DNA from 3 places in the Streptomyces melanosporofaciens genome. Region 2 is predicted to be linked to each of the others. Evidence: riboswitches for the same ligand, from Rfam matches in the RefSeq annotation. Region 2 holds a riboswitch; each other region holds the start of a gene.

Region 1 (5,248 bases), 4.0 Mb from region 2:
CATCGCGGAACACCCAGTTGGTGCCCGTCGCCAGGCCGTGCAGCAGCCCGCGCGAGCGCAGCCAGTACACATACGCGAAGGCGCCGTAGAAGAACAGCCCCTCGATACAGGCCGCGAAGCAGATCAGATTGAGCAGGAAGCGGCGGCGGTCCGCCTTGCTCTCCAGCCGGTCGATCTTCTCCACCGAGTCCATCCAGCGGAAGCAGAACTCCGCCTTCTCCCTGATGGAGGGGATGTTCTCGACGGCGGCGAAGGCCGCGGCGCGGTCGTCCGGGTCGGGGAGGTAGGTGTCCAGCAGCGTCAGATAGAACTGGACGTGTACCGCCTCCTCGAAGAGCTGCCGTGACAGATACAGCCGCGCCTCGGGGGAGTTGATGTGCTTGTAGAGCGTGAGCACCAGGTTGTTGGCCACGATCGAGTCGCCGGTCGCGAAGAAGGCGACCAGACGGCCGATCAGATGCTGCTCACCGGGGGAGAGCTTGGCGAGGTCGGTGACGTCGGAGTGGAGGTCGACCTCCTCCACGGTCCAGGTGTTCTTGATCGCGTCGCGGTAGCGGTCGTAGAACTCCGGGTACCGCATCGGCCGCAGGGTCAGTTCGAAGCCCGGGTCGAGCAGGTTCTTCTGGGACGTGGGGGACATTACTGGCAGGCCTCGCAGGACTCGGGGTTTTCCAGGGAGCAGGCGATCGCGTCGGCCTCGGCCGGAGCCTGCTGTACGGGGATGGGGGCAGGGGTGGGCGCGGTGGCCGCGGCGCCGCCGCCACGGGCGCTCTGGGCGATCCGGGTGGCCGGCCGCGAGCGCAGGTAGTACGTGGTCTTGATGCCGCGCTTCCAGGCGTACGCGTACATCGAGCTGAGCTTGCCGATGGTGGGCGAGGCCATGAAGAGGTTCAGCGACTGGCTCTGGTCGAGGTACGGGGTGCGGGCCGCCGCCATCTCGATCAGGGCGCGCTGCGGGATCTCCCACGCAGTGCGGTACAGGTCCCGTACGTCCGCGGGCACCCAGGAGAACTCCTGGACCGAGCCGTTGGACTCGCGCAGCGCCTCACGGGTCTGGGCGTCCCAGACGCCCAGCTTCTTGAGGTCGTCCACGAGATAGGAGTTGACCTGCAGGAACTCCCCGCTGAGCGTTTCGCGCTTGAAGAGGTTGGAGACCTGCGGCTCGATGCACTCGTAGACGCCCGCGATGGAGGCGATGGTCGCGGTCGGCGCGATCGCCAGCAGCAGCGAGTTCCGCATCCCGGACTTCGCCATCCGGGTGCGCAGCGCCTCCCAGCGCTCCGGCCAGGTGGCCACCGCGTCCGTGTAGTGGTCCGGGTGCAGCACACCGCGCGCTGTGCGGGTCTCGGACCAGGCCGGATGCGGGCCGTGGCGCTCGGCGAGCTCACAGGACGCCTCGTACGCGGCGAGCATGATGCGCTCGGAGATCCGGGTGGAGAGCGCCTTGGCCTCGGGCGAGTCGAACGGCAGCCGCAGCCGGAAGAAGACGTCCTGCAGCCCCATCAGGCCCAGGCCCACCGGCCGCCAGCGGGAGTTGGAGGCACCGGCCTCGTCCGTGGGGTAGAAGTTGATGTCCACCACTCGGTCGAGGAAGGTCACGGCGGTGTGGACGGTGGCGTCGAGGCGCTCCCAGTCGAGCTGCCCGTCCTCGTCCAGGTGCGCGGCGAGGTTGACCGAGCCGAGGTTGCACACGGCGGTCTCGCCGTCGTTGGTGACCTCCAGGATCTCGGTGCACAGATTCGAGGAGTGGACGACCCTGCCGGGCTCGGCGGTCTGGTTGGCGGTGCGGTTGGCGGCGTCCTTGAACGTCATCCAGCCGTTGCCGGTCTGCGCGAGGGTGCGCATCATCCGGGCGTACAACTGCCGCGCCGGGACCTTCTTGACGGCCTTCCCCTCGGCCTCGGCCTTGCGGTACGCGGCGTCGAACTCATCGCCCCACAGGTCCACCAGAGCGGGCGCGTCGACCGGGGAGAACAGCGACCAGTCGGCGTCCGCCTCGACCCGGCGCATGAACTCGTCCGGGATCCAGTGGGCGATGTTGAGGTTGTGGGTGCGGCGGGCCTCCTCGCCCGTGTTGTCCCGCAGCTCCAGGAACTCCTCGAGGTCCGCGTGCCAGGTCTCCAGATAGACGCAGGCCGCGCCCTTGCGCCGGCCGCCCTGGTTGACGGCGGCCACCGAGGCGTCGAGCGTGCGCAGGAACGGCACGATGCCGTTGGAGTGCCCGTTGGTGCCCCGGATCAGCGAACCGCGCGCCCGGATACGGGAGTAGGACAGGCCGATGCCGCCCGCGTGCTTCGACAGCCGTGCCACCTGGTGGTAGCGGTTGTAGATCGAGTCCAGCTCGTCCAGCGGCGAGTCCAGCAGATAGCAGGACGACATCTGCGGATGCCGGGTGCCGGAGTTGAACAGCGTGGGGGAGCTGGGCAGATACGACAGCGTGCTGGTCAGCCGGTACAGCTCGGCCACCTCGTCCAGCGCCCGCTCCGAGAGGTCCTCGGCGAGCCCGCAGGCCACCCGCAGCAGGAAATGCTGTGGGGTCTCGATCACCTGACGGGTGATCGGGTGGCGCAGCAGATAGCGGCTGTAGAGGGTGCGCAGTCCGAAGTACCCGAAGCGCTTGTCGGCGCCGTCGGCCAGGGCCCGCTCCACCAGCGCGTCCAGCCGTGCGGCGTGGGCGGCGGCGAACTCCGCGGTGGAGTCGGCCAGCAGGCCCTCGCGGTGGCCCACCTGGACGGAGGTGGAGAAGGAGACCGCGCCCTGTCCGGCCGCCTCCTCCGTGATGGTGAGCGCCAGCAGCCGCGCGGCCAGCCGCGAGTACTCCGGCTCCTCGGCGATCAGCCCGGCCGCCGCCTCGGTCGCCAGGCCACGCAACTCCGCCTCGTCCGAGCCGGGATGGCGGCCGCGCAGGGCGGCGGCCGCGACCTTGCCGGGGTCGGTGGCGGGCAGATCGGCGGTGAGTCCGGTAAGTGTCCGGAGCAGGGCGGTTCCGGGCGCGTCGTGCGCTGCCTGAGAAACCGCCTGCTCTGAAACCGGATCTGCGGGCGCGATGGTCACTGAGGTGCTCTCCCTCGCTCGGCCGGGGCCACGAGGGGGTGCGATGGGCGCGTACGGGCATGCCGCTGCCGCACTCCTCGTACGTCAGGCACTCCACGCAGCGTCCATCGGCCCAACCCTCGAGGCCGGGGGACGTGTTCACACAGGGCCGTCGGCAGGTGCTCGGACTTACGGGCACGCCGCATAAGCGCACACGTACACCGTTGCGGGACAGTTCCGGATTCCCACCGGATTCCCCTGCGGCGACAGCGAGGACGAGCATACATCTTGTGTCGGCCGACGCACCCACCCCCATATCTTGTGTCGCGAGGTGCGGAGTTTCGCATGAATGTGCTAATGCGTTCCGGAGGTGGCCCGTGACCTGGGGCCCGTGGCGGCCCGTGGCGGGGCGTGCACGCGAGCCCGTGGGCGCGCGCGAGCCCCCGGCCCGGGGCGCGCGCCGCCGGTCGTCACAGCTCCACCGTGAACGCCCACAGGGTGAGGTCCGACTTGGCTATCGGCGACCAGTCCCGCTCCGGGGCCCGCACGAATCCCAGCCGCTCGTACAGCCGGTGGGCGGCGGTCATGGACTGCTGGCTGCTGATCACGATCCGCCGCAGTCCCAGCGCGCGACCCCGGTCCAGGCAGGCGCGCACCAGTGCCTCGGCCGCCCCGCGCCGCCGCGACTGCGGCCGCACGGCCAGCATCCGGAACTCGCCCTCGCCGGGCCGGGCCAGCTCCGCATACCCCCCGCCGTACACCGCGAACGCCACGGCCCCCAGCACCTCGTCGCTCGCCGCGTCCGCCGCGACCAGCAGCTCGGCCTCGGCGGCCCGGCGCCGGGCGTCGCGCAGGGTGGTGAGATATGGATCACTGTCCCCGAAGTCCAGGAGCCCGTCCCCGAGATACACCTGCGCGGTGAGCTCGCCGATTGCGTCCAGTTCCTCGTCCCGCGCGCGCCTGATCGTGATGTCCATGGCCGCAGTCTGCCGCACACCACTGACAGCGGGGCCGTCATTGTCCGGCCCCGGTCTTCGCCGTCACTCGCCGGGCCTCACCGCCACTCGCCGGGCCTCGCCGTCACTGGACGGCGGTGTTGATCACTCCGGTGGAGCCCGCGCGCTTATTGGCGGCGTCGGCCTCCTGATAGGTGAAATAGCGCCGGACCGTGCCGTCCGGCAGCGTCAACTCATAGACGACAACGGGTCGCGGGGCACGTGCCCCTCCGCCGCAGTTGCAGGCCATGGCTGCCGTTCCTTTCCCTCGAGTCCAGTACGGGTCGGTGTCAGTCCAGCCACCGCGAGGCGACCCCGGCGAGGTAGGAGAGCGTCAGGGCGGTCGCCGGGAGGTGGAACCACGCGGTGGTGTGCAGCAAGGAGGCGTAGACGGCGATGGCGCCGGCGACCCAGGTGCTGGTGCACCAGCCGCAGTTGACGAGGTAGGAGGGCCGGGAGTCGTCGCCGAAGCGGTCGGCGACCCAGGTTCTGAACCCCGCCGCCAGCGTGTCCTTGGTGATGAAGCGGGTGATACGGCAGGTGGTGCCGAGGGCGAGGAGGAATGCGGCGAGGCTCATCGGATCGCTCCCTCCCCGGGTGGTCCCGCACGGGCTGGCACTGCCGATGTCACTCATTAGAGGCACGGTGGAGGACGGCAGGCCATACTCCGGCCGCGCGTTCCCCCGAATAGCGGAGCGCTTGTCATACAAGCTCGCCGCCAGGCGCGCCCAGATGCGCCAAACGAGTGATGGCAGCCCCGGAACCTTGAGCGACGGGGGTGGGCGTGGATAACTGGAAACGTGCCGCCGAGGGTGCCTCATACCTCGTAGGCCATCCAGGAGCCGGACGTTCGTCCCGTAGCTCCGCCCTCATCCGGCGCATCGATCCCGCGCCCTGACCGGCCGCCCGGCGGCTTTCCGTTCCTCCGGTGCCGGCCTGCCTCGACCGCGCGGCGACGACGAGGCGTTGACCAGCGGCTTGCCCACGACATCGGCATGCCGTCGGCGCATATCACCCCAACCCTTCCCGGGAGGAACAACCATGACCTCGACCGCTCTCGCGACCGCCGCCCCCACTGCGGCCAACTGGCCCCCGTCGCAGGTGGGGCCGCCGTTGCTGCTGTCCGTGGTGCCCAACTCGGGCCCCGCCGCCGGTGGGAACCTCGTCCAGCTCAACGGTCAGAACCTGCGCAACGTGATCAGCGTGACCTTCGGCGGCGT
Region 2 (5,248 bases):
CCTCCGTCGCGGCGCTCGATGCGATCGAGACCAAGTACGCCCAGCGCGGCAAGACCGTCGAGATCACCGGGCTGAACGACCCCAGTGCCCATCTCCATGGCAAGCTCAGCGGCGAATTCGCGGGCAGCCACTGACTCGACCCGGGGCCGGGGCGTCTTCGTCGACGCCCCGGCCCCGGCCGGTCGTCCGGGTCAGGACGCGGGCAGCTCACCGCGGACCGTACGGGCCGCGGTGACCAGGTTCCGCAGTGAGGAGCGGGTCTCGGGCCAGCCGCGGGTCTTCAGGCCGCAGTCGGGGTTGACCCACAGCCGCTCGGCGGGGATGGCCTTGAGGCCCGTGCGGAGCAGTTCGGCCGCCTCCAGCGCGCTGGGCACACGCGGGGAGTGGATGTCGTACACACCGGGCCCGGCCTCGCGCGGATAGCCATGGGCGGCCAGCTCGCGGGCCACCTGCATATGGGAGCGGGCCGCCTCCAGGCTGATGACATCGGCGTCGAGGTCGTCGATCGCCTGGACGATGTCGCCGAACTCGGCGTAGCACATATGGGTGTGGATCTGGGTGCCGGGCCGTGCGCCGCCGGTGGTGAGGCGGAAGGCCTCGGTCGCCCACGACAGATAGGCGGGCCGGTCCTCGGTGCGCAGCGGAAGGGTCTCGCGCAGGGCGGGTTCGTCCACCTGGATGACCGAGGTCCCGGCCGCCTCCAGGTCGCCCACCTCGTCGCGCAGGGCGAGGGCGACTTGGCGGGCGGTGTCGCCGAGGGGCTGGTCGTCGCGGACGAAGGACCAGGCGAGCATGGTGACCGGACCGGTGAGCATGCCCTTGACCGGGCGGTCGGTGAGCGACTGGGCATAGGCCGTCCAGCGCACCGTCATCGGCTCGGGGCGGGAGATGTCACCGGCCAGGATCGGCGGGCGGACGTAGCGGGTGCCGTAGGACTGCACCCAGCCGTGCTGCGTGGCGAGATAGCCGGTGAGCTGCTCGGCGAAGTACTGGACCATGTCGTTGCGCTCGGCCTCGCCGTGCACCAGCACATCCAGGCCGGTCTGCTCCTGGAACGAGATCACCTCCTGGATCTCGGCCTTGACGCGCTCCTCGTACCCGGCCGTGTCGATCCGGCCGCCGCGCAGGTCGGCGCGGGCGGTGCGCAGTTCACCGGTCTGCGGGAAGGAGCCGATGGTGGTGGTCGGCAGCAGCGGCAGGCGGAGGTGGGCGCGCTGGGCCGCGGCGCGTTCGGCGTACGGCTGGGCGCGGCGGGTGTCGGCCTCGGTGACCGCGCCGGTGCGGGCGCGGACGGCCGGGTCGCGGGTGATGGGGGAGTTGGCGCGGGAGGCGAGGGCGGCCCGGTTCGCGGCCAGTTCGGCGGTGATCGTGTCGGTGCCGCGGGCCAGGCCCTTGGCGAGGGTGACGATCTCCAAGGTCTTCTGCCGGGCGAAGGCCAGCCAGCACAGGATCTGCGGTGCGATGTCCCGCTCGGCCGCCGCGTCGAGGGGGACGTGCAGCAGCGAGCAGGAGGCGGCCACATCGACCCGGTCGGCCAGTCCCAGCAGGGTGCCGAGCCTGGCCAGGGACTTCTCCAGGTCGTTGACCCAGATGTTGCGGCCGTCCACGACACCGGCGATCAGCCGCTTGCGGGGCAGCCCGCCGACGGCGGCCAGCGCGTCCAGATTGGCGGCGGCGGCCTCCGTGAAGTCCAGCGCCAGCCCCTCGACCGGGGCCTTGGCCAGCACCGGCAGGGCCTCGCCCAGGCGGTCGAAGTACGAGGCGACCAGCAGTTTCGGACGGTCGGCGAGGGCACCGAGATCGCGGTAGGCGCGGCCGGCGGCGTTCAGTTCGGCCGGCGTGCGGTCCTGGACCAGGGCGGGCTCATCGAGCTGCACCCACTCGGCACCGGCCGCCCGCAGATCGGCCAGGACCTCGGCGTACACCGGAAGCAGGCGGTCCAGGAGGGTGAGTGGCTCGAAGTCCGCGGGCGCGCCGGGGGCGGGCTTGGCGAGGAGGAGGTAGGTGACGGGCCCGACCAGGACCGGCCGCGCCGCCAGACCGAGGCCGAGGGCTTCCGTCAGCTCCGCGACCTGCTTGGCGGAGTCGGCCGCGAACACCGTGTCCGGACCCAGCTCCGGAACCAGGTAGTGGTAATTGGTGTCGAACCACTTGGTCATCTCCAGTGGCGCCACGTCCTGTGTGCCCCGCGCCATCGCGAAGTAGCCGTCGAGCGGATCGGTGGCGACGGCGTCCCGGTGACGGTCGGGGATCGCGCCGACCATGACAGTGGTGTCCAGCACATGGTCGTAGTACGAGAAGTCCCCCGTGGGAACTTCGTCGATGCCCGCCCCGGCGAGCTGCCGCCAAGTGGTGCGGCGCAGTTCGGCGGCGGTGGCCCGGAGCGCGTCGGCGGTGACGCGGCCCTTCCAGTAGCCCTCGATCGCCTTCTTCAGTTCCCGGTTCGGGCCCTGGCGGGGGTAGCCGTACACGGTGGCCCGTGCTGCCGCGGCTGCGGACTTGGTGGTCACGGAGATCTCCTTCGCGAGATGAATCCCTGAGATCCCGGCGACGGGAGGAGAGCGCGAAGGGTGACAGACCGGACGCCACGGCCTCGCGCGGCATGCGCGCGGTCGTCCGACCGGAATGTTCGCCGACCCGCCCTCGAGGTCACCGGGTGTCCGCGCACGAGTCGTCCGTACGCGGGCAGATGGCAGGTCTTCGGACTCACGGGCGCGTCCTCTTGAGGGAGGACACCTAGTGGCCGTCGCTTCCCAGGCCCCTCTACCGGACCCAGTGCGTATGACGGCGGTCGTTCCCGCTCACCGCTGCGGGGCAGTCCCGGATTCCCACCGGGTTCCCTCTTACGACGCGTCCCGCCTGGCGGACGGGGCGAACCAGCTGCACCAGCCAGCCTACGGGGCCGTCCGGCGGTGTGCGGGGGTCGGTCCGGTATTCGGGAGGGTGAAGTGGAACACGCGATGGCCGAGGCTACGGCCGGTGCCGCCGGGCCGTGCACCGGCCGCACCCCGTCCATCAGCGAGATCAGCGGGTCAGCACGCGCCGGAGTCCGACCCGCCCGCCAGATTGACCGGGACGGTGACGAACGAGAACTGGTTGCTGGCGCAGACGCCGGGGAAGGTCGTGCTGCTGGAGTTGTTGACGGTCATATCGGGTGCGTCGTCCGCGAGGGCGCCGCCCGCGCCGACGGCGAGGGACGCGGCGGTGAGGGCGAGTGTGGACAGGGCGGTCCGGATACGCATGGGAACTCCTTGCTGGGGATCTGCCGCCGGATATGACCGGCTTCGCATGCATGGTGCCCCTTTGGTGGGGCAATCGCGGCGCACCGTCCCCCCAATGGCGGAAGCCACCCCCCGCAGCCGTCCGGCCGGCCCAAGGCGTGCGTCCGGTCAGCCGCCTGCGGTCAGCCGCCTGCGGTCATCCGCCGCCGGTCAGCCGCCGCCGCGCCGTCCGTCGTCCGCCGGTGCGGAGGGCGGGATCGTCGGTGGGCGGCTCGGGTCGGGGATGCGGTCGGTGAAGCCGCCGGGGACCGAGCGGCACTGCTGCTCGCGGAAGTGGACCGGTGCCGTGCCCACCCGGCGGGCGAACAGCCTGCTGAAGTAGGCGGGATCGTCGTAGCCGACGCGGCGGGCGATGGCGGCCACCGGCAGTTCGGTGCCGACGAGGAGTTCCTTGGCGCGGCCCAGCCGGATGCCGAGGAGGTAGTCCTTGGGGCTGCATCCCGCGCCGCGCCGTACCGCGGTGCGCAGTTCGGCCGGTGTCATGCCGTGCCGGGCGGCGTGTTCGGTCACCGAGAGCGGCTGGAAGGCGTCCCGGGCCAGGGCCTGGAGCACCGGATGTCCGTCGGCGCCGGTGTCGGCGCGGACGCGGCGGAGGGCGACGAGGAGTTCATGGACGGCGGCTGCGGTCTCGACCTCCAGGAACGGATTGCCCTGGCGCGCGGCGCGGGCGATCCGGCCGATGGCCGTACGGGCGGTGGCGGTGTCGGTGAGCGCGACCACGGGGCCGTCCGCGTCGAGATAGCCCAGGTCGGCGTAGGCGGCGGTGGCCGGTCCTGTGAAGTCGACGAACGCCTCGTCCCATCCGGTGTCCGGGTCCGGGGCGTAGTGGTGGGTGACCCCGGGGGTGAGCCAGAGCAGCGCGGGCGCGGTAACGGTGCGGCGGCGGCCGTCCGCGCCGCGGAACCATCCGCGGCCCGCGCTGATGACCACCGCCACATGGTGGTCCAGGACACGCGGGCCGACCACGGGCAGTACGCCGTGCTGGAGGCCGACACCCAGACACACCAGACCGAGCCGGTGATGGGCCGGGCTGGGCGTGAAGTACCGCATCCAGGTGTGATACATCCGCGGTCCCCTCCGGTCGGCTGTGTCCCATCACTCGCCGATCTTCGTCCACGGACTGCCCGGCCGCCAAGGGGAGGGGAGCCTGGCGGGGGCTTACCGGGGGAGGAGGGAGGGAGCCGGGCGGCAAAGGTATGTCCGCCCCGCTCCCCCCGCCGCGTCAGTCCAGCTCCTCCACGGTGAAGGAGTCGAGCGTGAACTCCGCGGTACCGCTGTCACCGGTCTTCCGCAGCCCCACCCACATCTCGCCGTCCGCGGGCGCGGTGACGGTGTAGCGGTGGGTGGCCCGCCCGGTGGCGGCGGGCAGGGGGGTGCGCTCCAGTTCGCGCGGTCCGGGTTCGTCCACGGCCGTGATCCATGCGTACTGACCGGCCGCCTCGTTGGCGTACGTCAGGCTCACCCGGTAACGCCGCCCCGGGCGGAAGCGGGCGGTGTGGGGCACGGTGCGGTAGACGAGACCCGCGTTCTCGCCACGTGACTTGAGGGACTGGCCGCCTTCGAGTACATCGTCGATCACCTTGCCGTTCCATCCGGCCTGGGTGAACGGGGCGTGCCGCTGGGCGATATGGGTGCGGGGGTCGGTCACCCCGCCCGCGTCGCCCTTGACGAACGGTCCCCAGCCCTGCGGCACCCGCTCGAAGTCCTCGTACACCAGAGTGCCGGGCTTCGTCGTGCGCCGGGCCCGCACCACCCGCAGCCGGTCGAAACGGACCCGGGCGCCGCCCTCGGCCACCGCCAGGGTGAGGGTGACCGGTCCGCCGCCCTCGGGGACGGTGAAGAAGGTGAACATCCGCTGGAAACGGGTGCCGTGTTTACGGTCGGCGGCCATGTGGTTGACGGCCGTCGAGGTCTCGGTCCAGTTCTCCGCGGTGACGCCGTCGGCGGTGTGCACCCGCAGCGCGGCC
Region 3 (5,248 bases), 810 kb from region 2:
TCGTCCCCGCCCATGCACCCTCCCCTGCCCAGCGACTTCATGGGCCGGGGATGCTCCCGGCCGCCCGCGGATCGCAGGAGGAGTCTGCCATGTGCCCGGTGCGCCACCGCCGCCGCACCCGCCGGTTCAGGTCGCGGTCGCGGCCGCCGCCGCACGGCCCGCGGCGCGGCCCGAGAACAGGCAGCCGCCGAGGAAGGTGCCCTCCAGGGAGCGGTAGCCGTGCACTCCCCCGCCGCCGAAGCCCGAGACCTCACCGGCCGCGTACAGGCCGGTGATCGGGTTGCCGGAGGCGTCCAGGACGCGGCCGGTGAGGTCGGTCTGGAGGCCGCCGAGGGTCTTGCGGGTGAGGATGTTGAGGCGCACGGCGATCAGGGGTCCGGCGGACGGGTCCAGGATCCGGTGCGCGGAGGCGGTGCGGCTGAGCGTGTCCCCGGGGTAGGCGAGCGCGTTGCGGATGCCCATGACCTGGACGTCCTTGGTGTACGGGTTGGCGATCTCGCGGTCGCGGGCCTCGATCTGCCGGGTGAGGTCCGCCACATCGATCAGGTTGTCGCCGGTCAACTTGTTCATGCCCGCGACCAGTTGGGGCAGGGTGTTGGCGACGACGAAGTCCTCGCCCTTGTCCCGGAACCGCTGGATCGGCTCGGGTGTCTGCCAGATGCGGGAGAGGAGCTGCAGGATGTCCTTGTTGGTCAGGTCCGGGTTCTGCTCGGAGCCCGAGAGCGCGAACTCCTTGGCGATGATCTTCTGGGTGGTGACGAACCAGGAGTAGTCATAGCCGGTGGCGGTGATCGTCCCGAGGGTGTGCAGGGTGTCGTAGCCCGGGATGTCGGGGGTGGAGAAGCGCTTGCCCTTCGCGTCGAACCACATCGACGAGGGGCCCGGGAGAATGCGGATGCCGTGGCCCGGCCAGATCGGGTCGTAGTTTCTGAGGCCCTCGGTGTAGTGCCACATGCGGTCGGGGTTGACGATCCGTCCGCCTGCCTTCTCGGTGATCGCGAGCATCCGGCCGTCCACATACGCCGGGACGCCGGTGACCATGAACTTCGGAGGTGAGCCGAGCCGGTCGGGCCAGTTCCGCCGTACGAGATCGTGGTTGGCGCCGATACCGCCCGAGGTGACGATCACCACCGGGGCGTTGAGCTCGAAGTGGCCGACCATATTGCGCGAGGTGGGCTTGCCACGGGCGGCATCGCTCGGCTCCAGGATCGCGCCGCTGACCCCGGTGACGGCACCGCCGGTGACCACCAGATCGTCCACCCGGTGCCGGAACTTGAAGGTCACCCGCCCGTCCTTCGCGGCGGCCCGCACCTTCTTCTCGAACGGCTCGACCACCGCCGGACCGGTACCCCAGGTGACATGGAAACGCGGCACCGAGTTGCCGTGCCCGTCCGCGAGGCCGCCGCCGCGCTCGGCCCAGCCGACGATCGGGAACCACTGCACGCCGAGCCCGTGCAGCCAGGACCGCTTCTCCCCGGCGGCGAAGTCCACGTACGCCTCGGCCCATTTTCGGGCCCAGTAATCCTGGCCGCCGGGATCGGAGACGCCGCGGTCGAAGCCGGCCGTGCCGAGCCAGTCCTGCCAGGCCAGTTCGTGGGTGTCCTTGATGCCCATCAGCCGCTGTTCCTCGGAGTTGACGAAGAACAGGCCGCCGAAGGACCAGAACGCCTGGCCACCGAGGTTGCTCTCGGGCTCCTGGTCGAGGAGGAGCACCTTGCGTCCCGCGGCCGCCAGTTCCGCCGTGGCGACCAGCCCGGCGAGCCCGCCGCCGACCACGATGGCGTCCGCGTCCGAGGACGCCCCGGAGGCGGCGAAGGCCGGGCCCGCCGCCTGGGCGAGCGCGGCGCCGGCGAGCACACCGCCCGCCGCCGTCAGGGCGCGGCGGCGGCTGATCCCGGCGAGCGAGGCGGCATTCTCTGTGGAGTTCTCCATGGGCTGCCTTCCGGAAGGGGGTTCGGAGGGTGCGGGAGATGCGAAGGGGGTTGCCGCGACGGCAACGTGTTACCGACGGTAGCCCACGGGATGCGGGGCCGCCAGACTCCTGCTCTCAATGAGCAACTCCCGGAAGCCGTGGGGGACTTCGGCCGGTCAGCGCCCGCCGGATGACGGCTCCGGCGAGGCGCGCCGCCGTGGCGAGAAGGCGTACAGATCGAGGATGTCGGGCAGCGGTGCCACACCGGGGCCGCCCGCCGTCACCCACGCCACGATGTCCTCTGTCGCGTCCGTGCCGTTGACCAGGCCGAGCCACACCGGCCTGCCCCCGGCGGCACGTCCGGCCGCCGATGGCTGCACCACGATCACATTGGCCTGATCGCAGACGTCCAGACACGCGGAGACGCGTACGGGCGCTTCCTCACGCAGCCGCGCGATCTGCGCCGCATGGTCGATTCCGGTCACCTTGGGGCTGCCGCAGCAGCAGTCCCGGCATACGGTCACCCGGCATGGCACCGGGTCGGTCGGCCTGACAGGCATGGCGCATCGCCCTCCTCCGGGGAAGTCCGCCCCCCACGCGGCGGAGCCGCACATCGACACACCCCGTCGAGGAGGCGACCGCGTGAGTCTCCTGGCTCTCGGGTCGATGCTCGTCCCGGCCTTCCCACCCGCGCGTACGGGCAGTGGCCTGTTCGGGATCCGCTCGCCGATCACAGTGGCGGCACCGCGCCGGATTCACACCGGCTTCCTCGTTCCGCCGTCGCCTTCGTCGCCCGGCATCATCGCATCCCGGGCACCGCCGCACCATGTGGCCCCCGCTCCCAGGAGCGCCACGGGCGGCTGGACGTCAGTTCCGGCCGGCCGCCGCCCCCGCGAGGATCTCGCCCAGGCCCTGGCGGGTGGCGGCCAGCACCACCCGGTCGTGCGGCCGCAGGACATAGCCGGGGTGCAGATCCCACACCAGGGAGGGCGCCTGGGTGGCGCCGTCGTAGGGAGGCGCCGCGGCGAGGTCGCGCTGCCGGTCGGCCGGTTCCGCCGCGTCCAGTGCGATCACCCGCCAGGCGCCCGGTGCGAACGCCTCGGCGACGGTACGCCCCTCCAGTTGCGGATGCCCGGCGACATGCAGGGCGGCGAAGAGCAGCACCCGGCGCTCGACCGGTATGGCGCCGAGGACCTGACGTCCCATCATCGCTCCGGCGAACGCCGGGGCCGCCAGGCTGGAGACGCTGCGGCTGCGGGTGAGGGCGCGCGGATGGGCCGCGCGCAGCGTGCGGTAGACGGCGGTGGCGAAGCGGTCGTCGTACAGGCGCAGCGCCACCCGCAGCCGGGGCTTGACCGAGCGGGCGTACAGCGTCGCCTCCAGGTTGGTGGTGTCGACGCTGGTCAGGGCGAGCAGGGAGTGCGCCCGCTGGATCTTGGCGGCCTCCAGGACGCCCTCCTGGGTGACATCGCCGATGACCGTCGGCACGCCCAGCCTGCGGGCCAGCGGGATGCCGCGCGCCCCGGGGTCCTCCTCCACACACACCACGGGGATGTCCATCTCCCGGAGTCTGGCCAGGACCCGGGTGCCGACCTTGCCGAGCCCGAGCAGCACGACATGGCCGGAGAGGCCGCGCGGAGGGCGGCGCAGCGCGGAGGCGGTGCGGAAGGTGCCCAGCGCTTCGAGCGCGGCGGCCACCAGGACGGGCAGCATCAGCAGTCCGGTCAGCCCGGACAGCAGTTGGAGGACCTTGCGCCCGGTCGGCTCGTCCAGCGCCGGGTCGTCGATCGCCAGCACGTCCAGCACCGTGAGGTAGGCAGCGCGGAGCAGACCGGCACCGGTGAGCTGCCAGGAGGCGATGGTGAGGGCGAGGACTGCGATCGCCATTCCGGCGACGGACCAGCGCAGCCGACGGGAGAACAGCGAGGCGAGGGGCAGTCTGCGGGTGCCGAGCCGCCGCGGCGGCAGCGGTGGGCCGGTGGCGGAGACGGCCTCGAGCACCACCGTGTCGCGCCCGGTGGCGGCGGCCACCTCCTCGTCTCCGGGCAGCAGCTTGGGCCCCTCGTCCCCGCTGCTGTCCGAGCCCTCGCTGCCGCCGGGGTCGCTGGTGGTGGACGAGAGCAGGGCGAGGGTGCACAGCCCCGGGCGGGCCACCTCGTCGGGGCCGGGCGGGGTGCGCTCGGCCGCGCGCAGCAGCAGCCCGTCGGCCTGGAGGACTTTGCTGGTGCCCGCGACGGCGGTGGCCGCCAGGGCGGGGGCCGCCGTGTCGGCGTCCGACAGTACGGTGGTGGTGGCGTCCAGCTCCGCCGGGTCCATACCGGGATCGGCCACCCGCGCCGCCTCGTCGAGGAGTTCCTCCAGATGCTGGCCGAGCTTGCGGTTGTAGAGCCGGATCACCAGGCGCAGCCGGGGGTTGAGGCGGCGGGCGCGGAGGGCGGCGTGGATGTTGGCCTCGTCGTCGTCATGGACCAGGGCGAGGGCCGTCGCATGCTGCGCACCCGCCTCGGTCAGCACCTCCTCGTCCAGCGCCGGGACCTCCATGACCCGCACTCCCCCCTCCGGAGCGGGATCGTCCGCGGTCTGCCGGGGCAGCGGGACCCGTCCGACGGCCGCGCTGAACCGGCCGAAGAGCGCGGAGGCACGGCCGCCCGACCGCCATCCGGCCATGCGCTGCCCGGCCGGGTCCGCCAAGGGGGCGCCGCCGGGGATGACGACCGTCACCCGTGTCCGGTAGACGAAGTGGAGCTCGGCGGCGAGGCGGTGGGCGAGCGCGTCGTCACCGCACACGACCATATGGGCCGCCCCGAGGGGGTCGGCGGGGCGGAGGTGGAGGTGGAGAACACGACGGCGAAGCCCCCCGTTGGTCCGTGATGCCGTGGGTCGTCCGGGCGGGATACGGCGGCCGCGGTCTCCGGCGGCCGGCACCCGCGCTCCGGCGGTCATGATCAGACCGTACCTGGTGGGCTGCCCAGGGGAGTTGGGCACCGGGGGCGGGCGGCCGGGGCGCCCCGTGTGCTCACTCCCTGGGCGCTCCGCAGCGCGCACAGCGGGCGAAGGGCGCGGTGTCCTGGATCGCGCCGCAGTCGGCGCAGACCCGATCCAGCCAGCAGGCGGACTCCCCGCCCTCGGGCTCGGCGGGCGCCGGGTCCGGGTCCGCCGCCTCCCCGTTCACCGTTTCCCGGTCCGGGTCGCCGGGTCGAGCCGTGCCGCTCATCGTGTGCGCCTCCCTGTCCGGACCGTACACGGGTCCATCCTCCGACCCTCCACCCGTGACTCCGTCCCGGGAAGCGGCCCCGCCATAGATCCGATCTCTCAGACGCCAACGACCCTTGACGG

What was found. Region 2 has a riboswitch for cobalamin ahead of metE (5-methyltetrahydropteroyltriglutamate--homocysteine S-methyltransferase). Riboswitches for the same ligand answer to the same signal wherever they lie in the genome.
Region 1: linked by a shared signal. The riboswitch ahead of BLV72_RS23040 (ribonucleoside-diphosphate reductase subunit alpha) and the one ahead of metE (5-methyltetrahydropteroyltriglutamate--homocysteine S-methyltransferase) in region 2 are both predicted to bind cobalamin.
Region 3: linked by a shared signal. The riboswitch ahead of BLV72_RS36265 (hypothetical protein) and the one ahead of metE (5-methyltetrahydropteroyltriglutamate--homocysteine S-methyltransferase) in region 2 are both predicted to bind cobalamin.

The regions. Positions count from the first base shown of each region.
Region 1 covers NZ_FNST01000002.1:4,664,201-4,669,448, forward strand. The annotation lists gene BLV72_RS23035 (ribonucleotide-diphosphate reductase subunit beta) at 1-640, opposite strand, end outside; gene BLV72_RS23040 (ribonucleoside-diphosphate reductase subunit alpha) at 640-3,054, opposite strand; cobalamin riboswitch at 3,191-3,350, opposite strand; gene BLV72_RS23045 (GNAT family N-acetyltransferase) at 3,504-4,010, opposite strand; gene BLV72_RS48020 (DUF7196 family protein) at 4,114-4,278, opposite strand; gene BLV72_RS23050 (hypothetical protein) at 4,319-4,606, opposite strand; gene BLV72_RS23055 (IPT/TIG domain-containing protein) at 5,070-5,248, shown strand, end outside.
Region 2 covers NZ_FNST01000002.1:8,709,001-8,714,248, forward strand. The annotation lists gene BLV72_RS39875 (SulP family inorganic anion transporter) at 1-134, shown strand, start outside; gene metE (5-methyltetrahydropteroyltriglutamate--homocysteine S-methyltransferase) at 192-2,510, opposite strand; cobalamin riboswitch at 2,675-2,896, opposite strand; gene BLV72_RS39885 (hypothetical protein) at 3,033-3,242, opposite strand; gene BLV72_RS39890 (helix-turn-helix domain-containing protein) at 3,432-4,346, opposite strand; gene BLV72_RS39895 (endo-alpha-N-acetylgalactosaminidase family protein) at 4,504-5,248, opposite strand, start outside.
Region 3 covers NZ_FNST01000002.1:7,897,119-7,902,366, reverse strand. The annotation lists gene BLV72_RS36275 (hypothetical protein) at 1-14, opposite strand, end outside; gene BLV72_RS36270 (FAD-binding dehydrogenase) at 127-1,932, opposite strand; gene BLV72_RS36265 (hypothetical protein) at 2,089-2,472, opposite strand; cobalamin riboswitch at 2,542-2,719, opposite strand; gene BLV72_RS36260 (NAD-binding protein) at 2,780-4,855, opposite strand; gene BLV72_RS36255 (hypothetical protein) at 4,929-5,126, opposite strand.